DNA from 3 places in the Paenarthrobacter sp. YJN-D genome. Region 3 is predicted to be linked to each of the others. Evidence: riboswitches for the same ligand, from Rfam matches in the RefSeq annotation. Region 3 holds a riboswitch; each other region holds the start of a gene.
What was found. Region 3 has a riboswitch for glycine ahead of gcvP (aminomethyl-transferring glycine dehydrogenase). Riboswitches for the same ligand answer to the same signal wherever they lie in the genome.
Positions count from the first base shown of each region.

Region 1: another riboswitch for glycine. It lies ahead of gcvP (aminomethyl-transferring glycine dehydrogenase); the one in region 3 lies ahead of gcvP (aminomethyl-transferring glycine dehydrogenase).
Region 2: another riboswitch for glycine. It lies ahead of cycA (D-serine/D-alanine/glycine transporter); the one in region 3 lies ahead of gcvP (aminomethyl-transferring glycine dehydrogenase).

Region 1 is NZ_CP053549.1:4,131,205-4,141,226, reverse strand. It holds gene mscL (large conductance mechanosensitive channel protein MscL) at 141-587, opposite strand; gene speB (agmatinase) at 720-1,715, opposite strand; gene HMI60_RS19235 (MFS transporter) at 1,712-3,094, opposite strand; gene HMI60_RS19230 (PucR family transcriptional regulator) at 3,264-4,757, shown strand; glycine riboswitch at 4,832-4,930, shown strand; gene gcvP (aminomethyl-transferring glycine dehydrogenase) at 5,079-7,925, shown strand; gene gcvT (glycine cleavage system aminomethyltransferase GcvT) at 7,937-9,070, shown strand; gene gcvH (glycine cleavage system protein GcvH) at 9,155-9,538, shown strand; gene glyA (serine hydroxymethyltransferase) at 9,535-10,022, shown strand, end outside.
Region 2 is NZ_CP053549.1:1,669,912-1,679,933, forward strand. It holds gene HMI60_RS07945 (prolyl oligopeptidase family protein) at 1-1,078, opposite strand, end outside; gene HMI60_RS07950 (FAD/NAD(P)-binding domain-containing protein) at 1,139-3,076, shown strand; glycine riboswitch at 3,152-3,250, shown strand; gene cycA (D-serine/D-alanine/glycine transporter) at 3,397-4,857, shown strand; gene HMI60_RS07960 (ExeM/NucH family extracellular endonuclease) at 4,936-9,468, opposite strand; gene HMI60_RS07965 (septum formation family protein) at 9,652-10,022, opposite strand, start outside.
Region 3 is NZ_CP053549.1:1,831,492-1,841,513, reverse strand. It holds gene HMI60_RS08725 (peptidoglycan bridge formation glycyltransferase FemA/FemB family protein) at 1-140, opposite strand, end outside; gene HMI60_RS08720 (DNA/RNA non-specific endonuclease) at 260-1,081, opposite strand; gene HMI60_RS08715 (L-serine ammonia-lyase) at 1,120-2,532, opposite strand; gene gcvH (glycine cleavage system protein GcvH) at 2,726-3,112, opposite strand; gene gcvT (glycine cleavage system aminomethyltransferase GcvT) at 3,212-4,345, opposite strand; gene gcvP (aminomethyl-transferring glycine dehydrogenase) at 4,357-7,203, opposite strand; glycine riboswitch at 7,382-7,479, opposite strand; gene HMI60_RS08695 (TetR/AcrR family transcriptional regulator) at 7,573-8,112, opposite strand; gene HMI60_RS08690 (MFS transporter) at 8,186-9,736, shown strand; gene HMI60_RS08685 (cyclodeaminase/cyclohydrolase family protein) at 9,743-10,022, opposite strand, start outside.

The DNA of each region.
Region 1 (10,022 bases), 2.0 Mb from region 3:
AGCCGGCCGGTCATGCCCGGTGAGTGGCCCATGTATCTGGGCGGACAAACGTAGAGCCCGGCACTCCCTCAGGGGTAGTGCCGGGCTCTACTTGTCCAAACGTGAAAGGCCGCAACAACAGGGATGTGCGGCGGGCTTTCCTAGCGGATGGAGTCGTCGTCCAAGTCCCGGGCATTTCCGCGGGCGGCGGCCGCATCCTTCAAGAGGTCGCGGATCTCGGCAAGCAGCGCGGTGTCGGCCGGAAGCGGCTCTTCCTCGGGCTCCTCGGTGGAGAGGCGGTCCTTGACCAGTGAGTTGATCTTGTTCATGGGTGCCACGAAGATGAAGTAGACCACGGCTGCGGTGATCACAAAGGTCACGAGTGCGGTGAGCACGGCGCCGAAATCGACAAAGGTAGCGGGGTTGTTTTCCCAGATCTTGAAGCCCAGGCCTTCGGCGTTCATGCCGCCGGCGGCGGCGATCACCGGGTTGATGATGTGGTTGGTGAAAGCTCCGACGAGTGCGGTGAATGCACTGCCGATAACGACAGCGATAGCCAGTTCGATCACGTTTCCGCGAAGTATGAAGTCCTTGAAACCCTTAAACATGGATGGTCCTCCGGTTGGGTGCGTTGTCTGCCTCAGCAGGAATCAAACTACCATTCCGGTGTTTCCAGTGGGGGTCAAGTGACCAGGGAGGAAACTTGACCCCCACTCAGTGCGGGACGGCGCCCCTGAGGATCAGGCTGTAGCTTCTTCGAGTTCGAAGCCTGACACGCTGGCGCCCTTTCCCCGGTTGACCATCAGGGCCAAGAGGTCAAACACCACAGTTGCTGCGGCAACACTGGTGATGTCGGCATGGTCATACGCCGGTGCCACTTCTACGACGTCGGCGCCCACGATGTTGATGCCGTTGAGTCCGCGGAGCAGTGCCAGGAGCTCCCGGGAATGCAGACCACCCATCTCCGGGGTGCCGGTGCCGGGTGCGTAGGACGGGTCCAGGACGTCGATGTCGATGGAAACGTAGACGGGGGTGTCGCCCAACCGCTGCCTGACCTGGTCGATCGCCGCCGGGACGCCTATGACATCCAGGTCCGAGCAGCGAATGATTTGGAAACCGAACTCGTGGTCGCGCAGGAAGTCGTTGCGGTCATACACAGGACCACGGATACCCACATGCATCGACTTGTCTTCCAACAGCAAGCCCTCCTCGAACGCCCTCCGGAAGATTGTTCCGTGCGTGACCGGCTGGTCGAAGTACGTGTCCCAGGTGTCCAGGTGGGCATCGAAATGGAGTAGCGCCACTGGTCCGTGCACTTTGTTGAGCGCCTGCAACATGGGGAGCGCGATGGTGTGGTCGCCGCCGATGGAGATGAGTTTCCTGTCCTGGCTGATCAGCGGACGGGCTTGCTCCTCGATCTCGCGGATGGCACGGGCGATGTCATAAGGAGTGCAGGCGATATCCCCTGCATCCACGACCTGGACTTCGTTGACTGGCTCCACATCGAGCTCCGGGTGGTAACCGGGGCGCAGGAGGCGGGAGGCTTCGCGGACTGCGGCCGGACCAAACCGGGCCCCTGGGCGGTAGGAGGTACCGCCGTCGAACGGTACGCCGACAATGGCAATGTCGTAGTCGGGGACGCGGTCAATCTGCGGCAGACGGGCAAAGGTACCCAATCCTGCGAAGCGGGGAACCTTGGTGGCATCGACTGGTCCGACGGGCTGGTGAGTGGTCATGACAGGGATCCTTCGGTTACTTTATTCGGCTCCGGGGTGCCCGGATTCTTACGGGAGGTGAGTTCTGAAAGGGATTTGTTGGCCGTTTCCGGCGCGAGCAGGAAGGTCGCCACCAAACCGACCAGGGAGATCACGGCGCCGATGAGCAGGGAACCGGCGGCGCCGAAGCTCACTATTGCGATGGGCATCAGGTAAGTGCTGGCGGCAGATCCGATGCGGCTGATGGCGGTACCAAAACCCACTGCCGTTGCCCGCACTTCGGTGGGAAAGAGTTCGTTGGGGTAGACGACTTCGAGGAAGCTGGAGGCGCCGGAAGCCAAAGCGAATACGGCCAAGGCGATGAACAACGGCGCGGCCTGGACGTCGGGAATGAAAGCCGGGATGGCCAAGGCCACCACGATGACCCCGAAGCTCCAGAGAAGCAGCCGGCGTCGGCCGATTCTTTCCACCAGCCACAGTCCGGGGATGCCACCGACAACAAACAACATGGAAATCAAGAACGATCCTCCGTAGAGGTTGGCGTCTCCGTGCATTCCGAAGGATGCCAGAAGGTCAGGGGCGAAGGTGTACACAGCAAAGAGTGGGATCACCTGGGCTGTCCAGAAAATGGAAACAAACAACGTCCGCTTCCAGAACTGGCCCCGGAAAATGTCCAGGAACCTGCCTTGCTTCGCCGGTCCCTCGCTGTCGGAAGCGATATCAGCCAGCCCATACTGCTGTCCGTAGACCTTCTTGATGACTGCATCAGCCTCCTCACGGCGACCACGTGACAGCAGCCAGCGTGGCGACTCAGGTGTCCCGAGCCGGCACAGCAGGGTGATGATGGCGAAGATCGCCGGGCTGGCGACCATCCAGCGCCAAGCGTCCGGTCCCATGTCGCGGAGCAGGAATCCGACGGCGTAGGCGACCGCTGCGCCAACAGCCCAGACCACAAAGGTGGCCCCAAGCAGGCGGCCGCGGTGCTTCTTGGGCAGGAACTCTGCCAGGAGCGACGTGGCGATGGGGTAGTCGGCGCCGATGGCCATCCCCAGGAAGAACCTGCACAGGACTACTTGCCAGACCTCAGTGGCAAAGCCGTTCAGCAGCGAGAAGACGGCCAGCGCTATGAGGTCGGCAATATACATTTTGTGGCGGCCGATCTTGTCCGTGAGCCACCCGAAGACGGCGCCGCCGAAGAAGATGCCTACCAGGCTGGCGGCACCGATCAGTCCAATTTCCCCGGTACTCAGCTGCAGTCCGGGGGTCATTGTGATCAGGGCGATGCCGATGATCGACAACGCGTAGCCATCGATGAACGGACCGCCGGAGGCGAAGAACGTCAGCTTTTTGTGGAACGCGGTCAGTGGGGCATCGTCAATGAGGTTGCTTGTTGCGCTCATTGCAACCCTCTCTCGTGAGTGCTCTTGGGGAGCGGGGAAGTAGTCATTCAATTCTTGGGTGACCGGCGTCACTCCGACTATCCGTAGATCGACTACAAATGATTAAGTTGCATATACATTTGTCTAAACGGTGCTGGCGACCATCCGGCACACCCCGGGAGGCCAAGGCATGGCAATCACCGTCGCTGAACTCGTCGCCGAACCGCAGCTGGGCCTGACAATCCTGGCCGGCTCGGCAGGAATGGATAACCGCATCACCTGGGCTCACACCTCGGACCTGCCCCGGCTCTGGGAGTGGGTCACGGGCGGCGAACTCATGATGACCAATGGTCTCTCGATTCCCGCCGACGCAGACGGGCAAGTGGCGCTCGCGGAGGCTCTGATGGACAGCGGTGCCAGCGCCCTGGCCATCGGAGAGAAGATGCACGCGCCGACCCTGACCGCGGAATTCCTGGCGGCGTGCGATCGGCTCCCCTTGCCCCTGGTCAATATTCCGTATCCCTTGCCGTTCATCGCCATCGCCAGGTCGGTTGCGGAGTCCTCGCTGCTCGAAGAGTCGCGTCGGCTCCGGCAGACGGCGCGCGTCTATGATTTGCTCCGCACCGCAGGTGCCTCCGAGGACCATTGGCAGAGCCTCGTTCAGCGGCTGGCGACCGAGTTGGACGCGGACCTGTTCGTCGTGGATCGCCGCTGCCTCCATCCCTGGCACCCCGATGGGAAGGCACTCCCGGAGTTCCTCGCTGATGCCTGGGCGCCGTCGTCGGGGCAGGTGACCCCTGCCGGGAAGAACTTCCAGTGGCACCGAATCCGGGGCAGGCATGTGCTGACCATGGATATTCCCACCCATGCCAATGCGCTCTTGGTGGTGCTGCCCAACAGCGAACCGCACCCGGACGCCGTCGTACTTCTGCACGCCGCAACCGTGCTGGGACTGCAGCTCTCGCGCATCGTCCTGTCGCTGGAAGGCCGGCACCGGGCCGCGGGCGAGTTCTTGCTTCAGGCCTTCGACGGCCGTCTGGGAGCGGCTGAGATGGAAAGCAGGTTGGCGGCCTTCGGGGTCCCGGCAGCTGGGTTTCTGATCGCCTCGATTCAAGCGGACGACGGCGACAGGCTGGCCAACGTGCACATCGAACTGTGGCGGCACGGGGTTGCGTCGGCGTCGTTGAAGCGGAACAACAGGTTCCATGTGGTGGTCCCTGCCGACGTGCCCGACGACGTCCTGGTGCATTGCGCCGGTGTGGATGCCGCGATCGGGATAAGTGCGCCGGCAGCCGTTGCGAATATCCAACGCGCGTTGCAGGAATCCCTCTGGGCGCTTGGTTCCGCCCGGGCCAACAAGCTGGGTTTGGCCCGTTATGCCCAGGGCCCGTCCTGGTTGGGCCTGACCAGTTTCGAGGAAGGGACCGCGTTGGTCCGGCGGCTCCTTGGGCCGATTTTCGACTACGAGCAGAGCCAGGAAGGCGATCTCATTGTCACGTTGCGGACGTATTTGGACTCGCAGCGGTCCTGGCAAAAGACGGCGGCAACCCTGTTCACGCACCGGCAAACCATCATCTACCGGATCCGGAAAATCGGTGAGCTGACGGGCCTGGACATGGGTGAAACCTCCACGGTGGCCCAGCTCTGGTTCGCCCTTCAGATCCACGAGGCCATGCACGGGTAGGGGCCGCTTGCTTGCACTTTTGCGAAACCCCACGCTATGGTGTGAAGCGTGTCACTCGCGTGACGCAACGCTTTTGATCTGCGGCGGGAGAGTCCTGCCGGTACATCCAGTCAGGCGCCGTAGGAGCAAATCCTCCCCAGGAATCTCTCAGGCCCATGTACCGCCGCGGTTAGGCAACTCTGGAAAGCAGTTCGGGTAACCGGGCTCACCGACGGTGCAAGCAGGCAACCATTCCTGCGGAATCTCTCAGGTCCAATACAGAGCGGGGAGGAACCCACATCATCGTGGCGCTCAGTGGGCGCCTGAATCATGGAGTTCCTCTTGACTGTTCAATCAACCCCCACCGCTTTCGCGGACCGGCACATCGGCGCCCGGCGCCAGGCCGATGTTGACACCATGCTCAAGGCCATCGGCTACGACTCTGTCGACGGCCTGGTGGACGTCGCCGTCCCCGATTCCATCCGCCAGGACACGGCCTTGAAACTGCAGGATGCCCTCACCGAGGTGCAGGTCCTCGCCGAACTGCGGAAGCTCGCATCCAAGAACAAGACCGCGGTCCAGATGATCGGCCAGGGCTACTACGACACCGTCACGCCCCCGGTCATCCGCCGCAACATCCTGGAAGCTCCCGCGTGGTACACGGCCTACACGCCGTACCAGCCGGAAATTTCCCAGGGCCGCCTCGAAGCGCTCCTCAACTTCCAGACCATGGTGCAGGATCTCACCGGCCTTCCCGTGGCGAACGCTTCCCTGCTGGATGAAGCCACCGCCGTGGCCGAGGCCGTGCTGCTGATGCGCCGCGCCAACAAGAACAAGACGGCCAAGGATGGCAAGACTGTCCTGGACGCCGACCTCCTTCCGCAGACCATCGCCATCGTGAAGGGCCGCGCTGAGGCGCTGGGCTTCGAGGTGGAGGTCACGGACCTCTCCGCCGGTCTGCCCGACGGCGACATCAACGGCGTCGTCCTCCAGCAGCCCGGTGCTTCGGGCCGGGTTTTCGACCACTCCGCCGTCATTTCCGATGCGAAGGAACGTGGCGCACTGGTCACCGTGGCCGCGGATTTGCTGGCGCTCACCCTCATCACACCCCCGGGCGAACAAGGTGCCGACGTCGCCGTCGGAACTGCGCAGCGCTTCGGTGTTCCGCTGTTCTTCGGCGGCCCGCACGCGGCCTACATGGCCGTGCGTGAAGGCATGGAGCGGACGCTCCCGGGCCGTATCGTCGGCGTCTCCAAGGACAACGCCGGCGTCCCCGCCTACCGCCTCGCGCTGCAGACCCGCGAGCAGCACATCCGCCGCGAAAAGGCCACATCCAACATCTGCACGGCACAGGCCTTGCTCGCCATCGTGGCCTCCATGTACGCGGTCTACCACGGCCCTGAAGGCCTGAAGGCGATCGCCGAAACCGTCCACGGCCACGCCCGCACCCTTGCCACTGCGCTGCAGAAGGCTGGTCGCGAGCTCGTTGCCGACTCCTTCTTCGACACCCTCACGGTCCGCGTCCCCGGCAAGGCAGACAAGGTCATCGCCGCCGCCGAAGCCCGCGGCATCAACCTGCGGATCATCGACGCCGACACCGTGGGGGTTTCGGTTGATGAAACCACGACGCCGGAAGTCCTCTCCGCGGTAGCCGTCGCCTTTGGTGCCGGTCCGGTGGGGGACGCCTCCGGGTTCGAACTGCCCGAATCCGTAGTCCGCACCTCTGATTTCCTGCAGCACCCGGTGTTCAACACGCATCGTTCCGAGACGCAGCTGTTGCGCTATATCCGCAAGCTGTCCGATCGGGACCTCGCGCTGGACCGCACCATGATCCCGCTGGGCTCGTGCACCATGAAGCTCAACGCCACGGCCGAGATGGAAGCCATTTCCTGGCCGGAGTTCGCTTCGATCCACCCGTTCGCTCCGGACCACCAGACGGCTGGTTGGCGCGAACTGATCGAAGACCTGGAAGCCGACCTCACCGAGATCACCGGTTACGACCAGGTCTCCATTCAGCCGAACGCCGGTTCCCAGGGTGAGCTTGCCGGACTCCTGGCGATCCGCGGCTACCACCTGTCCCGTGGTGATGAGCAGCGCAACGTCTGCCTCATCCCGGCCTCGGCCCACGGCACGAACGCTGCCTCCGCGGTGCTGGCCGGCATGAAGGTTGTCGTCGTGGCGACGGCATCCGACGGCACGATCGACCACGACGACCTGAAGGCCAAGATCGAGGCCAACAAGGACGCGCTCTCCTGCATCATGATCACGTACCCGTCCACGCACGGTGTGTATGACGCCGACGTCCGCGAAGTCTGCGATGCGGTCCACGCCGCCGGTGGCCAGGTGTACGTTGACGGCGCCAACCTCAACGCGCTGGTTGGCTTGGCCCAGCCGGGCAAGTTCGGTGGCGATGTCTCGCACCTGAACCTGCACAAGACCTTCTGCATCCCGCACGGCGGTGGCGGTCCGGGCGTTGGCCCGGTCGCAGCCAAGGCACACCTGGCACCGTTCATGCCCGGCGACGCGAACAGTGATTCTGCCGAAGGCGGCGTCGCGATTTCGGCCTCCCGCTACGGTTCCGCCGGCGTCCTGCCGATCTCCTGGGCGTACGTGAAGCTCATGGGCGGCCAGGGTCTGACCGAAGCAACCAAGTCCGCGCTGCTGGCCGCGAACTATGTTGCCTCCAGGTTGGATGAGCACTTCCCGGTGCTCTACACAGGTGAAGGCGGACTTGTGGCTCACGAGTGCATCCTGGACCTCCGCGAGCTGACCGCGAAGACCGGCGTCACGGCCGAGGACGTAGCCAAGCGCCTCATCGACTTCGGATTCCACGCGCCCACGCTGGCCTTCCCTGTGGCGGGAACCTTGATGGTGGAACCCACCGAGTCCGAGGACCTGGCCGAGATCGACCGCTTCATCGAAGCCATGATCGCCATCCGTGCCGAAATCGAGCAGGTGGCCAACGGTGATTTCACTGTTGAGAAGTCGCCGCTGCGCAACGCGCCGCACACGGCTGCCGCCGTCGTCAGTTCCGATTGGGCCCGCGACTACCCGCGTGAGCAGGCCGCTTTCCCGGTCCACCACCTCAAGCAGGACAAGTACTTCCCGCCGGTTGGCCGCATCGACGGTGCCGCGGGCGACCGCAACCTGGTGTGCTCCTGCCCGCCCCTTACGGACTTCGAAAACTAAGGACTCCTGAGATGACTGAGAACTACACAGCCCTGTATGAGCAGCACAAAAAAGCCGGCGCTTCCTTCACGGATTTCGGCGGCTGGCAGATGCCCCTCAAGTACGAGTCCGAACTCGCCGAGCACCACGCGGTCCGCAACGCAGCCGGCCTGTTCGACCTCTCCCATATGGGCGAAGTCTGGGTCACCGGCCCCGAAGCCGCAGCGTTCCTGGACTACGCCCTGGCGGGCAAGCTGTCCGCGATTGCGGTGGGCAAGGCCAAGTACTCGCTGATTTGCAACGCCGACGGCGGCATCATCGACGACCTCATCACGTACCGTCGCGCTGACGATAACTTCCTGGTGGTCCCCAATGCGGGCAACGCCAAGGTGGTTGCGGCGGCACTGAAGGAGCGGTCAGCCGGCTTCGACGTCGTGGTTGACGACGCCTCCGCCGAGACGTCCCTGATTGCCGTGCAGGGCCCAAACGCCGAGGCGATCCTGCTGAAACTGGTACCCGCCGAGCAGCGCTCCTTGGTGACGGAACTGAAGTACTACGCGGCGGTGGAGGTTTCCATCACGTTCGACGGCGGCACCCAGGACTTGCTGTTGGCCCGCACGGGTTACACCGGGGAAGACGGCTTCGAGATCTACATCCCGAACGTTGACGCCCCCGGTCTGTGGGAAGCGCTCTTGGAAGCAGGCGAAGGCCACGGACTCATCCCCGCCGGCCTTGCCGCCCGGGACTCCTTGCGCCTCGAAGCCGGAATGCCCCTCTACGGCAACGAACTCTCCCGCCACGTGAACGCCTACGCCGCAGGTCTGGGCCCGGTAGTTTCCCTGGCCAAGGAAAGCGACTTTGTTGGCAAGGAAGCACTCGCCGCGATCAAGGCTGCCGGCGTGGGATCCACCATCGGCCAGAAGCTCGTGGGCCTCAAGGGCACCGGCCGTCGTGCCGCCCGTGCGCACTACTCCGTTCTCAAGGACGGTTCCCTGATCGGTGAGGTGACCTCGGGCCAGCCAAGCCCGACGCTCGGTTACCCGGTGGCGTTGGCCTATGTCGACGTCGAACATTCAGCGGTTGGCACCATCGTGGACATTGACCTGCGCGGCAAAGCGGAGCCTTTCGAAGTGGTGCCGCTGCCGTTCTACAAGCGCCAAAAATGAGAGTTTTCGTACACATAACGCCCTTATGAGGCCCTTTTGAGGGCATCAACTGTACAAAAACTCGAAGAGAGAGAAGGAATTGGAATGAGCAAGGTAGTAGCTGAACTGAAGTACTCGGCCGAGCATGAGTGGGTTGCCGCTGACGGGGACGGGCCGGTGGGGATCGGGATCTCCGCCGTCGCCGCTGACGCCCTGGGCGATATCGTGTACGTGGACCTTCCCGAGGTTGGTTCCACAGTGACCGCGGGGGAGACCTGCGGCGAGGTGGAGTCCACCAAGTCGGTATCGGATCTGTACTCGCCTGTGACGGGTGAGGTGACCGAGATCAACGACGCCGTTGTCGGAGATCCCGCGCTGATCAACAACGACCCCTACGGCCAGGGCTGGCTGTTCAAGGTCGCCGCCACCGAAGAAGGTCCGCTCATGTCGGCCGAAGAGTACGCAGCAGCCAACGGAGGCGAACTGTGAACCCGGCAGCCGTGACCGAATTCGAGCAGGTTGTGTCGGCGTCGTTGGACGCGCAGCTCTCCGAGCTGGACCCCGAGATCGCCGCGAAGATCGACGACGAACTGGGCCGCCAGCGCGACGGCCTGGAAATGATCGCATCGGAGAACCACACTGCGGTGGCTGTCATGCAGGCGCAGGGCTCAGTGCTGACCAACAAGTACGCCGAGGGCTACCCGGGCAAGCGCTACTACGGCGGCTGCGAACACGTCGACGTCATTGAGCAGCTGGCCATTGACCGCATCAAGGCATTGTTCGGAGCCGAGTACGCGAACGTGCAGCCGCACTCCGGTGCACAGGCGAACGCCTCGGTGATGCACGCGCTGATCAAGCCGGGCGACACCATCATGGGCCTGAACCTTGCCCACGGTGGCCACCTCACGCACGGCATGCGGATCAACTTCTCTGGCAAGCTCTACAACGTGGTCCCGTACGGGGTTCGCGAGGA
Region 2 (10,022 bases), 160 kb from region 3:
CCTTGGTCCAGCTCCAGGACTGCAATGACGTGTGCGCATCAGGGGTGAACAGGACCAGCAGCTCAGCCGGGCCAGCCAGGTAGCTTTCGAAATCTGCGGCCAGCAGGGAGCCGGCCGGGTACGTGACCCCCGCTGCTTCCCAGTCGCCCTGGGGTCGGAAAAGCAGCCAATCGCGGTGGACGCTGATGTTGACATCGGTAGGCACGTCAATGGCCACCCACGAGTCGTCGCGCAGCAGCCACGTACTGCGGTTGTAGAAGTCGATGTAGTCAACGGCGAAGGTCCGCTCGAAACCGGGCGTGGAATCGTGCGCCACCATGGCCAGCATGTGGTTCTCCGGAATTTCGAACAGGCGCTCAGCGTCCGCTAGCGACTGCCCGCGGCGAAGCTTGACGCCGGTCCGTGCATAGGAGGACGACGTGGCGGGCAAGCCTTCAGCTGTGCTGGACACGAGAAGGGTGTCGGCATCCAACCAGCTGATGTTGCCTTTGGCTGTGGGAATGTCGAAGCCACCTGCTGCCGGGTCCACGAAGGTTCGCGTTTCGACGTCGAACTCGCGGTGGCGGTCGGCGTCGCCCCCGTCGGGGGAGAGCGAAACCATGGCAAAGCGGTACTCCGCGCCGTCCGAAGGACGGAGGAAACCGGCACCGTGGAACACCCACTCAACACCTTCAGCAGCGGCAAGGGCATCGACGTCGAGCAGTACATCCCACTCGGGATCCTCGGTGAGGTAGCTCTCCCAGGTGGTGCGGCGCCAAAGGCCCTTGGGGTGCTCCTGGTCCTTCCAGAAGTTGTAGTAGAAATCGCCGCGTTTGTTGACCATGGCGATCCGGTCCGTGGAGTCCAGGACTTCCAGGATGCCGGACTCGACCGCCGCGTAATCGGCGTCTTCGAGCAGTTCCTCGGTGCGGGCGTTCTGTTCCCTGACCCAGGCCAACTGCTCTTCGCCGTGGATGTCCTCAAGCCAGGCGTTTTCATCCGTGGGCTCAGGTGCGGACTCCGCCGCGTGGCGCGGTCCGGAGGCCGGCGCGGTGTCATTCCCGGAAAGTGGCGACGGATCAGCTTCTGTGGTGGTCATCGCCCCATCCAAGCAACACACTTCGACGGTAAGCAAGTCACGCAGAAGTTAGGCTGGAGCGTGGCTAAATCCCAAATCAACCGTGTTGCCCTTGTGGGGGCAGGCCCTCGGGGCACCAGTGTCCTCGAACGGTTGCTCGCGAATTGGGCTGCGAAGAGAGCTGAAGGCGCCACCCTGCAGATCCATGTGGTGGATCCGTACCCCGCCGGCTCCGGACACGTGTGGCAGCCGGAACAGTCGCGCCTCTACCTGATGAACACCCAGTCGTTCTATCCCACCCTCATCCCCGAGGATTCCGGATTGGCGGCACCGTTGGCGGGTGGTTCCTTCGACCAGTGGCGCGAGGCCCGGCGTCGCGACGGTGCCGGGCTGAACGACGCCGAAAAGGCAGAGCTGGCCACGCTCGAGTCCCACGACTTCCCCAGCCGTGCGCTGTACGGGCGGTACCTGCGCCAAACCCTGGCCGGGTTGCTGGAGCGGAAGCCCGACGGCGTGGAAGTCACCTTCCATGAAACGCTCGCCGTTGCGGCCCGGCCCGTGGACGGGATGTTCGACGTCGAACTGGCCGACGGCGGCACGCTCACCGTCGATTCGGTGGTGCTGGCTCTGGGGCACATCGAGTCAAGGCTGAATCCGGAGCAGAAATCATTCAAGCGCGCAGCTGACGAGTTGGGCCTGCTGTACTTCCCGCCGGCACCGCCCGCCGACGTTGACTGGCAGGTTGTGCCGGACACTGAGCCGGTTCTTGTCCGCGGCATGGGCTTGAACTTCTTTGATGTGATGGGCCAGCTGACCGAAGGCCGCGGCGGCAAGTTCCTTGAAGCCGGAACTCCCGGTGCCGGGGTGTTGGAGTACCGGGCCTCGGGCCGGGAGCCCAGGATCATCGCCGCGTCACGCAGGGGAACGCCGTACCGGGCGAAGGCCGGTTTGGAGGGCTATTACCCGCGCAGCATCACCATGCGCTACCTGACCGAGGACGCAGTGGACCGGTTCCGGGCCGCAGGCATCCAGCCCGGCTTCGACCATGACCTGTGGCCCTTGCTGCACCGGGACGCGCTGTGGGCCTATTATTCGACGCTGGCCCGGTCCCAGCCGGCCGCGATCAAGGACCCGGCGCAGTTCCTGGCCGACCTCGAAGACGCGCTCCAACCGCATGCCCACACCACGGCAAACTGGGAAAGCGACGTGGAGGTCCTGGTTGAAAAGCATGTGGCGGCATCACGGCGTTTGAACCTGCGCGGGCTCGCGGCGCCGTTGGCGGGCCGGACGTTCGCGTCACGGCGTGACCTGGATGCTGCGATCACCGCGTACCTGGACGACGACGCGCGGCGTTCGGCGCTGGGCGAATCGGACCCCGTGAAGATGGCCATCGGCGCGCTCCACACCGGCCGTGCCATCCTCAAGACCGTTGTAGCCGACGGCGGCATCACCGACGAGTCCTGGCTGGCAGGGCTGCGCGGCTGGTTCGAGTCGTTTGTCGAAGGGTTGGCCAGCGGACCTCCTGCGCTGCGTTCGGAGCAGCTGGCCGCCTTGGCGCGTGCCGGCGTCGTGAGTTTTGTGGGACCGGACCCCAAGTTCAGCGTCGATCGTGGCGCCAAAGTGTTCCGGGCGGCGTCACCCTGGGTCCACGAGGGACCCGCTGAAGCACGCACCCTGATCGAAGCGATGTCACCCGCCAACAGGGTGGGCATCAACATTTCTCCGCTGCTCGAGCAGCTCATGGCCGACGGCCTGGTGCGGACCAAGATCATGATGAGTGTGGAGGGGACGCCCATGCAAACCACCGGCCTGGACGTTGAGCCGCACCCTTACCGTCCCATTGCCGCCAACGGATCCATCACGGAAAACATGTACGTTCTGGGCTTGCAGTTGTCCGCGTCGCAGTGGGGCAATGCCATTGCCGCCGAAGCCCGTCCCCGCTCCGGGCGGGCCTATGCCAGCGGCCAGCGGACCTTGCGCGACGCTGACGAGATCGCCCGCAGCATCCTGGGCCTCTAGCCGTCACAGGCTTGCGTTGCCTGCCAGCCTTCGTTACTGTGTGAGCTGCATCACCCGCAAGGGTGTGCGCGCTTTTGATCTGCGGCGGGAGAGTCCTGCCGGTACATCCCGTCAGGCGCCGTAGGAGCAAACCCTCCCCAGGAATCTCTCAGGCCCATGTACCGCCGCGGCGAGGCAACTCTGGAAAGCAGTCCGGCCACACCGGACTCACCGAAGGTGCAAGCAGGCCCATGCCCGCGGAAACTCTCAGGTCCACGTACAGAGCGGGGAGGAACCCGAATCAATGCGGCACCTTGTGCCGCCTGAACGACGGAGTTCCTTTGACGATTCATCCTTCCGCGAGTGCCGGTTCACCCCATCTCGAACGCCAGCTCAGCAACCGCCACATCCAGCTCATAGCCATCGGTGGAGCGATTGGCACCGGCCTTTTCATGGGCTCGGGAAAGACCATTTCCGCAGCCGGCCCATCCGTCATTTTTGTGTACATGATCATCGGCTTCATGCTGTTCTTCGTCATGCGTGCCATGGGCGAACTGCTCCTCAGCAACCTGAACTACAAGTCCTTCAGCGATTTCGCCGCTGACCTCCTGGGCCCTTGGGCCGGGTTCTTCACCGGCTGGACCTACTGGTTCTGCTGGGTCATTACCGGGATCGCCGACGTGATCGCCATCGCCGGCTATTCCAAGGAATTGTGGCCTTCCCTGCCCTTGTGGGTTCCGGGACTCATCACCATCGGCATTCTCCTGCTCCTGAACCTGGCCACCGTGAAGGCCTTCGGTGAGACGGAGTTCTGGTTCGCGCTCATCAAGATCGTGGCTATCGCTGCGCTCATCATTGTTGGCCTGTTCATGATCTTCAGCGGCTTCGAGTCCGACGCCGGTCCGGCCGGTTTCTCCAACCTGTGGAGCCATGGCGGCTTCTTCCCGAACGAGTTCATGGGCTTCGTGGCCGGTTTCCAGATCGCCGTGTTCGCGTTCGTGGGCATCGAACTGGTGGGCACCACCGCTGCCGAAGCCAAGGACCCGGAGAAGAACCTCCCCAAGGCCATCAACTCGATCCCCATCCGGGTTCTGCTGTTCTACGTCGGTGCCCTCATCATCCTCATGTCCGTCACTCCGTGGACGCAGTTCGCCGCCGGCCACAGCCCGTTTATCGCGATGTTTTCCCTGGCAGGCCTCGGCGCAGCGGCCACCATCGTCAACCTCGTGGTGCTGACATCGGCCATGTCCTCTGCCAACTCCGGCATCTATTCCACGTCCCGCATGGTGTTTGGTCTCGCCCAGGAGGGCGACGCGCCCAAGGTGTTTGGCGCCCTCTCCGGACGCAAAGTACCCCGCAACGCCCTGTTCCTGTCCTGCGTCCTGCTGCTGTCCGGCGTCGTGCTCATGTACGCCGGCCAGGACGTTGGCAAGGCCTTCGACATGGTGACCACAGTGTCCGCGGTGTGCTTCGTGTTCGTTTGGTCGATCATCCTGGCCAGCTACCTTGCCTTCAGGAAGCGCCGGCCACACCTGCACGAGTCGTCAGCGTTCAAGATGCCCGGTGGCGTGGTGATGGTGTGGGTGGTGTTCGCGTTCTTCGCTTTCGTGCTGTGGGCCCTTACCACCCAGCCGGACACCCTGATTGCCTTGCTCGCCACCCCCGTGTGGTTTGTGATTCTGGGGGTCGCGTGGATCATCCTTCGGCGCCGGCCCGCGCACCTGGCACGCTACGCGGCGTTCCAGGCCGAATTGCAGCGGGATGCTGAGAGGACGGCCGAGCCGGAGCCGGCCACCAAGTAGGCTTCCCGAACGCATAAGCAGGGCCCTTCACGCTGGCTGCGTGAAGGGCCCTGCTTATGTTGCTTTTGCCGGGAGTGGTCAGCCCCTCAAGCACTTCTGGTAGTCCAACCAGGCGAAGGCATACCGCAGCCAGCCCGCGATGTCGTACCACTTGGACGGCTTGGTGGGTGGGGTGCACTGGGGCGGTTGCGGTCCGCTGTCCGCCACAGTGATCAGAGCCTTCACCACCGTTCCACTTTCGACGGCGGTCAGCACCAGGGTGCCGGTACCTGCAGCTGCCGCCGCGGGAACCTTGAGGTTCACCGTTGCCGCGCCTGCCGTCACCGGCACGGAACCGAGCGCCACAGCGGCGCCCTTGCTGTCCACGAAGACGGCGTTCAGCGAGGCGTTGGCCGGGCTGCCGATCGACGTCAGGTTCAGCTTGGAAACAGCCAGGGTGATTGGCTCACCGGACTTCACCTGGGCCGCCGTCGAGTTGGCGACGGCAACCGAACGGCGCCCGAAGTCCGGGGACACCGGGTTGTGTTCGCGCAGGTACTTGATCCACGCATCACGGTCCACCAGGCCGGTGTCCTTGGTGTTGCTGCCTTCCTTGAAGACCCGGAAGTTGTCACCGCCGGTTGCCAGGAAGCTGAAGGTGCCGATCCTGTACAGCTTGGCGGGGTCGATCACGGCGCCGTTTACCCAGATGCCGGTGATGCGGTCACCTGCAGGGCGGGCGGCGTCGTAGGTGTAGTTGACGTTCTTGGACAGACCCAGCTGCTGGTACGGGCGGCTGGGAACAGTGCCGTCCGGGTTGGTCTGCCACTGCTGTTCAAGAAGTGTCTTGAACTGCGTGCCGGTCAGGGACGTAGTCCAGAGGTTGTTCACGAACGGCAGCACCGCGTTGGCCTCGGCGTAGGTGATGGTGCCGTCCGGTGCGTAATAGAGCTCGTTGCGCAGGCCGCCGGGATTTACGACGCCGATCTCCGCCGAGCCCAGTTCAGGCGCCTTGAGCGTGTCCACCAGTGAGTCCGCCACCAGGTTTCCCAGCGTGGACTCGCTCGCGCGGTCGTCACGCTTGGGAGCCCCGCCGGCGGGGTCCGGGGTGAAAGCGGTGGTGATATCAGCGGTCACTGCACCCACCGGCTGGTTGCCGATCTCGGCAGCATGGGCAAGGGCCTTGTCCACGATGGTCTTCACTGCCGCCACCCGCGGGTAGCTGGCCACGAGGCTCTCGGCGGTATCGGTCGTCCGGTCCACCACAGCGGCCTTGTAGGCAGTGACGGACTTGCTTGCGGTGTCTACCGTGAGCGTCACGCTGCCCACGTTTTCGCCGTAGTTGCCGGTCTGCACGATCGGCCGGGTCTTGCCTGTGGGCTGGCCGTTGGCGTCCAGGACCGGTGCGTCCCAGGCGTACTCCTTGTGCGTGTGGCCGGTGAAGATGGCAGCGACGTCAGGAGTGGTTTCGTTGACCAGTTTGGCGAACGGTCCGCCTGCTGCGACTTCCTGTTCCAAAGTGGCGCCTTCGGGCGTACCGGAAGCGGCGCCGTCGTGGTTCTCCACAATGATCAGGTCTGCCAGGTTCTCAGCCTTGATTTTTGCCGCCACCCGGTTGATGGCTTCCACGGGGTCCCCAAACTCAAGATCGGCAATTCCGGCCGGAGTTACCAAGGAGGGAACTTCCTGGGTGACGGTGCCGATCACAGCCACGCGCATCCCGTTCATGTCCAGTACCTTGTACTCCGGCAGGACCGGGGTGGTGGTGCCTTTCTGGTAGACGTTCGCACCCAAGTAGGCGAACTTCGCGTTGGTTCCTCCCGCGATGACTCGCTCGTGCAAGTCCTGCCAACCGCCGTCGAACTCGTGGTTGCCCACAGCGGAAGCCTGCAGCTCCAGTGCGTTGAGGACATCGATGGTGGGCTGGTCCTTCGCCACTGACGACGCGAACAAGGAAGCGCCGATGTTGTCACCAGCGGAGATGAACGCCGTTGCGCCCGGTGCTGCAGCGGCACGGAGTTTCTCCACGGTTCCTGCGAAGAGCACGGTGTTGGTGTCGATGCGGCCGTGGAAGTCGTTGATGCCCAGGAACTGCAGGTCAACGGTGGCCGGCGCGTCGGGAGTCAGGTTCAGTCCAACCACCACGGGGTCGTGGTCGCTGGCCCGGAATTCGTCCGCGGCGTAGTAGTTGGTCACGTTGTTGTTATACCTGCTGTATTCCAGCGCGACGGACTCTACGGAGTTGATGTTCCAGATGTCGGTCCCGGTGACTTTTTCCGCAGCCGCCGGGGAAGCGAGGATGTGGTCGAGCGAACCCACCATGCCACCGAACAGGTAGGAGTGTTTGCCGGTGCCGGCCTCAAGGTCGGTGTAGCCGGCGCCCGTCAGGACGCTGATGGGATCTTCCTTGGCGTAGGCGTTGAAGTCACCGATGAGGAAGACCTTGTCCGTGCCCTTGGAAGCCTGCAGGTCCTTGGAGAATGCGAGCAACGATTCGGCCTGCTTGGTGCGGGCGATATTGGAGGCACCCTGGCCCTTGTCGGTATCGTCCGGGGTGGCCGCGGAACCCTTGGACTTGAAGTGGTTCACGATTGCTATGAACTTCTTGTCGTCGGCAGCGCCCACAGGCTTGAACACCTGTGCCAGCGGTTTGCGGGCACTTGCGAAGGCCACGGTGTCGTTGTGGATGATGGACTCGCCCACGGGCTCGGCAGCGGCCTTCTTGTAGATGAACGCGGTGCGGATCATGTCCTCATCGCTCAGCGGGGGAGCGTTGGCCGGAGTCCGCACGTAGTCCCAAACACCCGGAGTCTTGACGTTGAGCGCGTCAACCAGCTTGGACAGGGCATCGTCGCGGTTCTTGCCGAACTGTGCCGAGTTCTCGATCTCTTCAAGGGATATGACGTCCGCGCCGGACTTGGTGATGGCTGCTACGATCTTGGCCTGCTGGCGCTCGAAGTTCTCCGCGTTGGCGGCTCCGCGGGCGTTGCAGCCTTCCTTGACCGTAATCGGGTTGCCCTCGCGGTCGGTGTAGAAGACGCAGCCGCTCAGCTGGTCACCGGTGGTGGGGAAGTAATTGAGCACGTTGAAGGACGCCAGTTTAAGGTTTCCACCAACGTTGGCCGGACCGTCGGGCCGGGTGGAGGTGAACGACGCAGGCTGGACTGAGTCCGCGTTGGCCGGGGTCAGCGCGGCCAGTGGCTGGAATTTCCAGGAGTTGTTGCCGTAGCCCAGGATCACGTCGGTGCGGAAGTGTGCCGGCGATCCCACCCGCACCGGATCAGAGGTGCTCAGGTAGGGCAGTTGTTGTGCCTTGGTGGTGGCGTCCTTGAGGAAGTTCGTGGACGCGCCGTCGTCGAGCTTGATGGCCCGCAGGGCGTTATCGGCAACCACAGCGGCGTACTCCGGCGAACCGTAAGTGGCCACTGCCGTCGGCTGCACCAGTGGTGATGTGCCGGCCGCCAGGCCGACCTCGCCGTACTGGTTGAGGGAGTAGTTGTCCGTGACGGTGAACTCGCCCTGCGGAGCGACGAGCATGCCCTCCAGGCTCTCACGGGCGGCTTCATTGGCCGGCAGGGAGAACGGGGTGGACTTGACCTCGGGCGCAGCCTCGCTGAGCTTCTTCAAGCCTGCGGCTTCGACCGTGATCTGCGTCTGGTTGGCGAATTCGCTCACCGCTCCGGTGAGTTCCAGGTAGTCACCCGGCTGTACCGTTGCCGCCGTCGTAGGCGAGTAGACGAACAAAGCGTCCGACGCCGTCCTGGCCGCCCCGCCGGCGTCGCCGCCGGTTCCGGGGGTCTGGACGTAGTAGCCGTTGAATCCGCCGGTTGCGTAGACGGCCGTGACCTTGCCGCGCGTCGTGACGGTGCTGCCTACGAACGGGCTTGCCGTGCCGGTGCCTTGGATCTCTGCGATGGTCTTGACGCCGGGCTGCGGACCGGGGTCCGTGGGCGGGGTTCCGCCGTTGGAACCTGTCGGGGTGATGGTGGTGCTGAGGCTGAAATCGGCGGCGTTGGAGTCGGTGTCCACACCGTTGGTTCGATTCAGGCTCTTGACGTCTGCGTTGCTGGCAGGTGCGCTGGCTGGGGCGGTCTCGAAGGTGTTGGAGGTGCCGTAGCCAAGGAGGTCGGCAATGGCGGGGTTTCCGGTGACCGAGCCGGCAGGGAGCGGTGAGACCGCGTTGGCTTGCTTGGCCAGGACCAGGGTTCCCGTGGTGCCGCTGGGATTCAGGGTGCCGGTTGCCTGCACATCGGGCGTGGGGAGGTTCGGGGCCGTGGAACTGCCGTTGTTCGTGGCTCCCTGAACCAGGTAGTAGCCCTTGGCCGGGATGCTGCCCGTCAAGGGAGTGATGCCGGTAGGTGCCGTAGTGGCGGTGGCTGATCTGTACTGCAGGGACCATCCAGCCAGGCTGACGGGAGTGTCCGAGGAGTTGTAGAGCTCCACGAACTTGTTCTTGAAGGCGGCGCCGGTACTGCCGCCGCTGAGGTACGCCTCAGTGATTACCACAGGCGAAGTGCCGGTGGGTGCTGCCGGATCGTCCGCCGCGAACGCGGGTGCCGCGGTCAGCGGGGCTGCAAGCAACCCGACTGACAGGACCGTTCCCGCAGCTGATTTCCAATATTGATGTTGCATCCGCTCTAACTTTCATTAGGGAGCCCTGTGGGGCCCTGTGGACGACGCCCGCTGTCTTGTGAAGTGGGCGATATGCCCGGAAGTTACTCCGGGGTAAAGCTGCCTCGGGCATAGCTGAACACGAACGGATGAATGGGAGGTGGCGCATCGGTGGCCGGAAGGTTCTCCCGGCCACCGAGGCTCCTATTTGGCCGCGCCCTTGAGGGTTCCGGTGGTTGCGGCTCCAGCAGCAGCGCCGATCAGGCAGACGATCTCACGATCGCCGGTCTTCCAGGAATCGCTGGTGGGGTGGAGGAAAGTGACATCCAGGGCGGACTCTTCGAAGGGTACGCCTACGAAAGTTGCGAACTGGGCACCGCAGAACTCCTCTGCCTTGGTGCCCACTTCGGTGTCACCGGGGAACGCGGACGTGTCCATTTTGGTGACGGCGTAGGCCTCGAGGTCGTGGCTCTGGTCGCACGGAATGATGGTGACGTCCACGACTTCCTGGGTATCAGGGTTGGCGATGCAGTCGCCCAGTTTCACTTTGAAGGCGTCTGCTTTGGACGATTCCG
Region 3 (10,022 bases):
CCGTCCTTGACTGCCGCGTAGGCGTCCGACTGCAGCATGTTGCCACCGTTCGGGTTGGCAGTGACGTGCTTGTCCCAATTATCGATTTCCTCGGCAGTGGCAAAGCGGGCGGTAAATTCTCGCAAGGTGGCCGTGTCCAATCTCAGGGTTTTGGTGCAGTGTTCAAAAGCATCGTGCGCATGCGGACATGCAGCCCCAAGTCTATCGGGCCGAGAAAAATCGGGCTGATTTACCAGGATAAATGCATTGTTGGAGCTACTTACAGACGAATCTGCTCCATGCTCTCCAGTTCCATCGCTTTCGGCTGCTTCCCCAGTTCACGCTGGCCACTGCCAAGACGGTCGGCGTTCGCGAGGCGGCTGAGGCTCAGCCCGGTGAGGTCTGCGATCTCCCCGATAGGGACCTGGAAGGTCCGGAAGGGACCCAGGGGCGGAGGTTCGCCTTCCAGAAGCCGTTGATCAATGGCCCTCTTCAGTTCCACCTTCCCGAGCAGTGGTGACTGGTCCAGAACGAACCCGACGGCGGACAGCTTGGCATCGTTGGTCCATGCCGCAATCTTCCAGAACTTTCGAGGGATCCGGACACCACGGTAGGGCTGATCATCCTCAAGCAGGACCGGCCCCGTGAAGACGCTGATCTTGGCGTCATGGGCATCGGCGTGCCCCAGGACATGGTCCTCCAAGCCCACCCAGAGTTCCTTGCCTTGGTTGAAATCGTCCACTTGCGGCGCCGCATTGGTGAATGAGAACGTCTCCTGGTTGGCCTTCTTGGCAGTGGCGGCGTCCCCCCAGACGGGATCCAGCCGGCGCACCAAGTGGCCGCGATCGAAGGCGTTGTTCTTATAGACGTCCGGACCCGCCTGCTGTTCCCGGGGGACCCTGTCATCGAAATGCCAGGTTCCTTCCCGCGCCAACGGGTTCAGTTCTGCACCGCTGATGTTGACTCCCACGATCGCCGCGAGCTTCCGGGCAGCCCGGAAACGCACGGAGAAGTGGGTGTAGTCCAGCAGTATCGTCGTTGCCGACGGACTGGGCAGTTCAAGGCGTGCCCGCAAAAAATCCCTGTCGTATCCCCCGCTCATGGATACAGCATGGCACTACGCACTGACAGTAAAAAGACTCAGCATTCGACGACGTTGACGGCGAGGCCGCCCATCGCGGTTTCCTTGTACTTATCGGACATGTCCTTGCCCGTCTCACGCATCGTCACGATCACCTCGTCCAGGGAAACCCGGTGCGTCCCGTCCCCCCACAACGCCATCTTCGCCGCGTTGATCGCCTTCGCCGCAGCGATCGCGTTCCGCTCAATACACGGAATCTGAACCAACCCCCCGATCGGATCACACGTCAACCCCAGATTATGCTCCATCGCGATCTCCGCAGCGTTCTCCACCTGACCCGGAGAACCACCCATCACCTCAGCCAACCCCGCAGCAGCCATCGACGACGCCGAACCAACCTCACCCTGACACCCCACCTCAGCACCGGAAATCGACGCCTGCTCCTTATACAACACACCCACCGCACCAGCAGCGAGCAGGAACTTCACCACCACATCATCCCTGTCCTGCTGACTGGCCTGATCCATGCCCGGAGCGTAATTCAACGCGTAATACAACACCGCCGGAATAATCCCCGCAGCCCCATTGGTCGGCGCCGTCACCACCCGACCACCAGAAGCGTTCTCCTCATTGACCGCCAAAGCAATCAGGTTCACCCACTCCTGCCAATACTTCGGATCGTTCCGGTCCTTGTCCTCCTTCAACAACCGCTCCAACCAATCAGGAGCACGACGCCGGACCCGCAACCCGCCAGGCAACACACCCTCACGCTTCAAACTGGTTTCAACACAGGCCTCCATCACCGACCAGATATGCAAAAGACCCTCCCGGATCTCCTCCTCAGACCGGGACGCCCGCTCATTGATGAACATGATGTCCGAAATCCCCAACCCCTTGGACGCACACCTGCCCAACAACTCCGCCGCCGTCCTGAACGGCAACGGCAACTCCTTCTTCGACTCCTCCAACTCCTGCCGCGCAGCGTCCTCCTCACCCTCACGGACAATGAACCCACCACCAACCGAAAAGAACGTCGCCTCATGCACAGTGTTCCCCTCAGCATCAGCCACGGCGAACTTCATCCCATTCGTATGCCGCGGCAACACCGTCAACGGATGCAACACCATATCCTCCACCGCATACGGCAACTCCACACCCCCGCCGGATGCCCCCGCAAGGTTCAGCACACCGCTCTCAGCGATCGTCGCGAGCCGCTCCTCCACTTCCTCGGGAAGGATCAATTCAGGGTGGTAGCCCTCCAAGCCCAGCAACGTCGCCGTCATGGTTCCGTGACCACGACCCGTCGCCGCCAACGAACCATACAAATCAACCCGCAACGACGCCACCGAGTCCAGGACACCAGTGTCCTTCAACTCACCAGCGAACACAGCGGCGGCCCGCATCGGCCCCACAGTATGGGAACTCGACGGACCAATGCCCACAGAGAACAGATCGAAAACACCAACAGCCATAGCCGGGATCCCTTTTATACAGCTTGAAACGGTCCGGCAGATGGTCCTGCCGGATGGCCTCCCCCGCTTGTGGCGGAAGACGACCGAAGCACGACGCCGGATGGCCCCCAAAGGCGGCAACCCGGCGTCGCAAATTATTCAGTTACTACAAACGCTACGCCCTGCACGCTCGTTCCGTGCCGGAGCGCGGACCTTAGGAGAGGTCGCCGCCGTTCTTGGAGGCGTATTCCTCTGCCGAGAGCAGCGGGCCGTCGGACTCAGCAGCGACCTTGAAGAGCCAGCCGGCGCCGTAGGGGTCGTTGTTGATCAGGGCCGGGTCCGAAACAACGGCGTCGTTGATTTCCGTGACCTCGCCGGTGACGGGCGAGTACAGGTCGGAGACGGACTTGGTGGATTCAACTTCGCCGCAGGTCGCGCCTGCGGTCACAGTCGAACCGACCTCGGGCAGGTCAACGTACACAATGTCACCCAGTGCGTCGGTGGCAACCTCGGAGATCCCGACGGACACCGAGTTCCCCTCGCCGCGGGAGACCCACTCGTGCTCGTCGGAGTACTGAAGTTCGGGCGCTACTTTGGGCATTCTGTTTCCTTTACGTGGTCGAAATGAAAAACGTGGAGTTTTTGTACAGCTAATGCCTTTATAGCTGGGCTATGGGGTCATTAGCTGTACAAAAACTCGCTACTTTTGGCGCTTGTAGAAAGGCAGTGCGACGACTTCGAACGGCTCGCTCTTGCCACGCAGGTCAATGTCCAGCGCGGTTCCAAGCTCGGTGTGTTCGACGTCGACATATGCCAACGCTACCGGGTACCCGAGGGTCGGACTGGGCTGGCCGGAGGTCACTTCGCCGACTACCGCGCCGTCCTTGAGGACCGGGTAGTGGCCGCGTCCGGCGCGACGCCCCAGGCCCTTGAGGCCCACGAGCTTGCGTCCCGTGGTGGAACCGGCACCGTCGGCCTTCAACGCAGCCAGTGCGTCCTTGCCAACGAAGTCACCTTCCTTGGACAGCGCCACCACGGCTCCGAGCCCTGCAGCGAAGGGGTTGCCTTCACGGGAGAGCTCGTTGCCGTAGAGCGGCATGCCGGCTTCCAGGCGCAGGGAATCGCGGGAGGCAAGGCCGGCCGGAACCAGTTCTCCTTCTTCGGCGACGGCGGCAATTGCCTGCCACAGCGCGGCAGCGGATTCGTTGGGTACGAAGATCTCGAAACCGTCCTCGCCCGTGTAGCCGGTGCGTGCCAGGAGAAGGTCCTGGCCGCTGCCTGCCACCAGGAAGGTCACCTCAACTGCGGCGTAGTACTTGAGCCCGGTGACCAGCGCGTGCTGGTCGGCCGGAACCAGGCGCAGCAGGATGGCTTCGGCGAGCGGACCCTGCACGGCAATCAGGGACGTCTCGGCGGAGGCGTCGTCAACCACGACGTCGAAACCGGCGGCGCGTTCAAGCAAAGCGTCAGCCACAACCTTGGCGTTGCCGGCGTTCGGCACCACCAGGAACTTGTCGGCACCACGGCGATAGGTAATGAGGTCGTCGATGATGCCGCCGTCTTCCTGGCAGATCAGCGAGTACTTGGCCTTGCCGTCCGCCATGGCCGAGATCTTGCCCACCAGGGCGTAGTCCAGGAAGGCTGCGGCTTCGGGGCCGGTGACCCAGACCTCGCCCATGTGGGAGAGGTCGAACAGGCCGGCTGCGTTGCGGACCGCGTGGTGCTCGGCGAGTTCGGACTCGTACTTGAGGGGCATCTGCCAGCCGCCGAAGTCCGTGAAGGAAGCGCCGGCCTTTTTGTGTTGCTCGTACAGAGCGGTGTAGTTCTCAGACATGTCAGGAGTCCTTAGTTTTCGAAGTCCGTGAGGGGCGGGCAGGAGCACACGAGGTTGCGGTCCCCCGCGGCACCGTCAATGCGGCCAACCGGTGGGAAGTACTTGTCCTGCTTGAGGTGGTGGACCGGGAAGGCGGCCTGCTCACGCGGGTAGTCGCGGTCCCAGGCGGAATTTACGACGGCGGCAGCCGTGTGCGGCGCGTTGCGCAGCGGCGACTTTTCAACAGTGAAGTCGCCGGTGGCCACCTGCTCGATTTCGGCACGGATGGTGATCATGGCTTCGATGAAGCGGTCGATCTCTGCCAGGTCCTCGGATTCGGTGGGTTCCACCATCAAGGTACCCGCAACCGGGAAGGCCAGGGTGGGGGCGTGGAAGCCGAAGTCGATGAGGCGCTTGGCCACGTCCTCAGCGGTGACGCCGGTCTTCGCGGTCAGTTCACGCAGGTCCAGGATGCACTCGTGGGCCACGAGTCCGCCTTCACCCGTGTAAAGCACGGGGAAGTGCTCGTTGAGGCGCGATGCGATGTAGTTCGCGGCCAGCAGCGCGGACTTGGTGGCTTCGGTGAGGCCCTGGCCGCCCATGAGCTTCACGTACGCCCAGGAGATCGGGAGGACACCGGCCGAACCGAAGCGGGAGGCCGAAATCGGGACATCGTTGCCTTCGGTCCAGGATGCCGCGTCACCGGGCATGAAAGGTGCGAGGTGTGCCTTGGCAGCAACCGGGCCAACGCCGGGTCCGCCGCCGCCGTGCGGGATGCAGAAGGTCTTGTGCAGGTTCAGGTGCGAGACGTCGCCGCCGAACTTGCCCGGCTGTGCCAATCCCACAAGTGCGTTGAGGTTGGCGCCGTCGATGTACACCTGGCCGCCGGCCTCGTGGATGGCATCGCAGACTTCGCGGACGTCGGCGTCATACACGCCGTGCGTGGACGGGTAGGTGATCATGATGGCCGAAAGGGCGTCGCGGTGGGCTTCGATCTTGGCCTTCAGGTCAACGTGGTCGATGGTGCCATCAGGAGCGGTGGCCACCACCACGACCTTCATGCCGGCCAGCACTGCCGAGGCAGCGTTCGTGCCGTGCGCGGACGCCGGGATGAGGCAGACGTTGCGCTGCTCGTCGCCATTGGACAGGTGGTAGCCGCGGATGGCCAGCAGGCCCGCGAGCTCGCCCTGGGAACCGGCGTTCGGCTGGATGGAGACTTGGTCGTAGCCGGTGATCTCGGTCAGCTGGGCTTCGAGGTCGCTGATGAGTTCACGCCAGCCCTCGGTCTGGGAATCCGGAGCGAACGGGTGGATCGAAGCGAACTCCGGCCACGAAATGGCTTCCATCTCGGCAGTGGCGTTGAGCTTCATGGTGCAGGAACCGAGCGGGATCATGGTGCGGTCCAGCGCGAGGTCGCGGTCAGAGAGCTTGCGGATGTAGCGCAGGAGCTGGGTTTCGGAGCGGTGGGTGTTGAACACCGGGTGCTGCATGAACTCGCTGGTGCGCTCAACGGAAGCCTCCAGCGCAAAGTCCTCGGCGGCATCGGTGACCGAAGCGCCAAAGACATCGAGCAGGCTGCCGACGATGTCGGACGTAGTCGTCTCATCAACGGAGATGCCAACAGTGTCGGCATCGATGCCGCGCAGGTTGATGCCCTTGGCCTCGGCGGCGGCGACGATCTCTGCTGCCTTGCCCGTGACGCGGACGGTGATGGTGTCGAAGAACGAACCGTGGAGGACCTCGACGCCGGCAGCCTTCAGGGACGCTGCGAGCGTGCGGGCGTGGCTGTGGGCGGTCTCGGCGATCGCCTTCAGGCCTTCAGGGCCGTGGTAGACGGCGTACATCGAAGCGACGATGGCCAGCAGCGCCTGCGCGGTGCAGATGTTGGACGTGGCCTTCTCTCGGCGGATGTGCTGCTCGCGGGTCTGCAGGGCCAGACGGTAGGCGGGGACACCGGCGTCGTCCTTGGAGACGCCCACCAGACGGCCCGGCATGGAACGCTCGAGACCCTTCTGGACGGCCATGTAGGCGGCGTGCGGGCCGCCGAAGAAGAGCGGGACACCCAGGCGCTGGGCGGAACCCACGGCGATGTCAGCGCCCTGCTCACCCGGAGGGGTGATGAGCGTCAGGGAAAGGAGGTCGGCGGCAACGGTGACCAGTGCGCCGCGTTCCTTGGCCTCGGCAATGACGGCGGAGTGGTCGAAGACGCGGCCGGAAACACCGGGCTGCTGAAGGACGACGCCGTTGATGGCACCTTCCGGAAGGCCGGCTGAAAGATCGGCAACCTCAACCTCGAAGCCGAGGGCTTCAGCACGGCCCTTGACGATGGCGATGGTCTGCGGGAGGCAGTCTGCGTCGAGCACAGTCTTGCCGTCCTGCACGGCCTTGTTCTTGTTGGCGCGGCGCATCATGAGGACGGCCTCGGCCACGGCGGTTGCTTCGTCAAGCAGCGAGGCGTTGGCGATAGGCAGGCCAACGAGGTCCTGGACCATGGTCTGGAAATTCAGGAGTGCTTCAAGGCGGCCCTGCGAAATTTCAGGCTGGTACGGGGTGTAAGCGGTGTACCAGGCCGGGGACTCAAGGATGTTGCGGCGGATGACCGGCGGCGTGATGGTGTCGTAGTAGCCCTGGCCGATCATCTGGACCGCGGTCTTGTTCTTGGAGGCGAGCTTGCGCAGCTCGGCCAGGACCTCGACTTCGCTCAGCGCGTTCTGCAAGGTGAGGGCGACGTCCTGGCGGATGTCGTTCGGAACGGCAGTGTCGACCAGCGAGTCAACAGAGTCGTAGCCAACGGACTTGAGCATGGTCTCAACGTCGGCCTGGCGGCGGGCGCCGATATGCCGATCGACGAAGGTGGTGGAGGCAGAACTAACCGTCACGAAGGAACTCCAATACTTGGGCGGCGTTTGGGTACGCCACAGCGGCTCGGGTTCCTCCCCGCTCTGTATTGGACCTGAGAGTTTCCGCGTGTTGTCCGCACAACGAATCGCTTGCACCGTCGGTGAGCACAGCATCCCACGTCAATGGCGTGGAGTGCCTGCTGCTTTCCAGAGTTGCCTCGCCGCGGCGGTGCGTGGGCCTGAGAGATTCCTGGGGAGGGTTTGCTCCTACGGCGCCTGCATCACGTGCCTGCAGGACTCTCCCGCCGCAGATCAAAGGCATGTTCAGTTGTCTGTGGGCGCCACGCTGGGCACGCCACAAGGCTTAATTGTCCTACGTGTAAGGCCCTGCGGCAAATGGATGAGCAGTCACTTCCGCAGGCGGTCCAGGACCCCCAGCAGGATTTCGACGTCGGCCTCCCGGCCGGCGTTGCCGGCCCCCTGCCCGCCCTCGAACATCGCGTTGAAATAAAGGCCGTCGCCCATGTAGCTGACGGCCTTGGCGATCTCCGGTCCTACGTCTTCGGCCAGGACATCAAGCCACTGCTGCTGGATTCCTGCGAAGCGCCGCCGCGTTTCCTCATGGGCTACTTCAGCGAGCCTGGTGGCGGCAACGAAGGCCCTGTCCATGGGGGTGTCGGCCCAGAGGGAGGACCGGATGAAGTAGGCGGCGGAACCGTCCGGCGCGGCCTTCATCTGCTCAATGTCTTCCTGCGCCAACTCGTCCAGGCGTTCCAGCAAGGCGCTGATCAGGGCTTCCTTGTTGGGGAAGTGATACAGGAGCCCGCCCTTGGAGACACCGGCCCTCTTGGCGACGGCATCCAGGGTAGCGGCCCGCTCCCCTACCTCGATCAGGAGGGATTCGTAGGCATCCAGGACGGCGTCCCGGGCAACTGGTTTTCGTGGCATGTGTACATCATTCCCTAAAGAATTGCGGGGGTTGAATTTGTAACTATACCGTCTGGACGGTACAGTAAGAGGCATGTTCTCGCCGTCCTCAACCCAAGCACCCCGTTCCGCCGCCCCCTTGACGGGCCCGGCTGCACCGTGGCGCGACTGGACGGCCTTGGCACTGCTGATGTTCCCGGTGCTGCTGGTGGCCGTCGATAACACCGCGCTCACTTTCGCCCTGCCGGAAATCGCCCGCTCCCTGGACGTGGGCGGCATACAGCTCCTGTGGATCGTTGACGCCTACCCGCTGGTGCTCGCTGCGCTCCTGGTCTCCATGGGCAACCTTGGTGACCGGATCGGACGACGCCGGTTGCTTCTGATCGGCAGCACAGGCTTCGCCGCGGTTTCGGCTGCTACGGCATTCGCTCCGTCCGCGGAGTGGCTTATTGCCGGACGCGCTGCACTCGGCGTCTTCGGCGCCATGCTGATGCCATCAACGTTGTCCTTGATCAGGAACATCTTTATCGACCCCAACCGCCGTCGGCTCGCGATCGCTGTATGGGCTGCCGGATTCTCCGGCGGCGCAGCCCTCGGTCCCATCTTCGGCGGCTGGCTGGTGGAGCACTTCTGGTGGGGCGCCGTCTTCCTGGTAGCAGCATTCCTGCTTCTGCCGCTCCTTGCCTTTGGCCGGATACTCATTCCCGAGTCCAAGGACGCCAACCCCGGCCGGGTGGATGTGTCCAGCATTGTCCTGTCCGTGGTCACCATGGCGCCCTTCGTTTACGGCATCAAGGAATTCGCGGTCCACGGCTTCGGTGCGTCAGCTGCTGCTTTCATGGGCTTTGGCCTGGTGATGGGCATTCTGTTCGTCCGCCGCCAGCAAAGGATCGAAAGCCCCATGCTGGATGTTTCCCTGTTCAAGAACAAGGTATTCAGCACGGCCATCGTGGCGAATGTTTTGTCCTTGTTCTCCATGACGGGGTTCATCTACTTCTTTGCCCAGCACCTGCAACTGGTCGAAGGGCAGTCCCCCATGGAAGCCGGCATCGCCATGATCCCGGCCCTCCTGGCCACCGTCATCGCCGGCCTGCTCGTAGTACCGCTGGTCAAGAAAGTACGGCCCGGATTCGTGGTGGCCGGCGGACTGACTCTGAGCGCCATAGGCTACCTGGTGGCCGTCGTGGGTGACCACGGCAGCGGACCGGTGTTCCTCCTGTCAGCCCTGACGGTCCTGGCCGTCGGCGTGGGTGCAGCGGAGACCATCTCCAACGACCTCATCCTGGCGTCCGTGCCGGCAGACAAATCAGGGGCGGCCTCGGCCATCTCCGAGACCGGTTACGAACTCGGTTCCCTCCTGGGAACAGCCGTGCTCGGTTCAATCCTCACCGCGTCCTACCAGCACAACCTCGTCATTCCCGACGGTGTGCCCACAGAGGCGGCGAGGAAGTCCGGGGAGACTCTGGCAGGTGCGGTTGACGCGGCATCCGGGCTCCCCGCCCAGTTGTCGGAGGCACTGACCACCGCCGCGCGGATAGCCTTCGACTCCGGCGTCCACATCACCGCGGCGATTGGGCTGGTACTGATGGCCGGAGCAGCAGTGATGGCCGCCGTCGTACTGCGCAAGGTTCCCAGAGCGCAATAAGGGAAGCTACACCGCTTCCGTGGGTGCCGCCTTCTTGTCGACGCCGGCAGTCAGTTGGTCGATTCGCTCCAGGGCGTCGCTGAGCCGGCCGACCGTTGTCCACAGCCCGGGCTGCTGCTCCCTGACCTCCTCGAGGGAAGTCCCCGCGGAGGTCAGGGAAGCGAGGTCGAAGCTCACGTTGGTCCTCGCCCCCGCTATGGCGGCCCGCAGCGCACCGAAACCCACCACGACGTCGGCGACGAGGGCCGGGTTCCCGTGGGAAGCGAGCCAGCCGAGGTCTTCAATG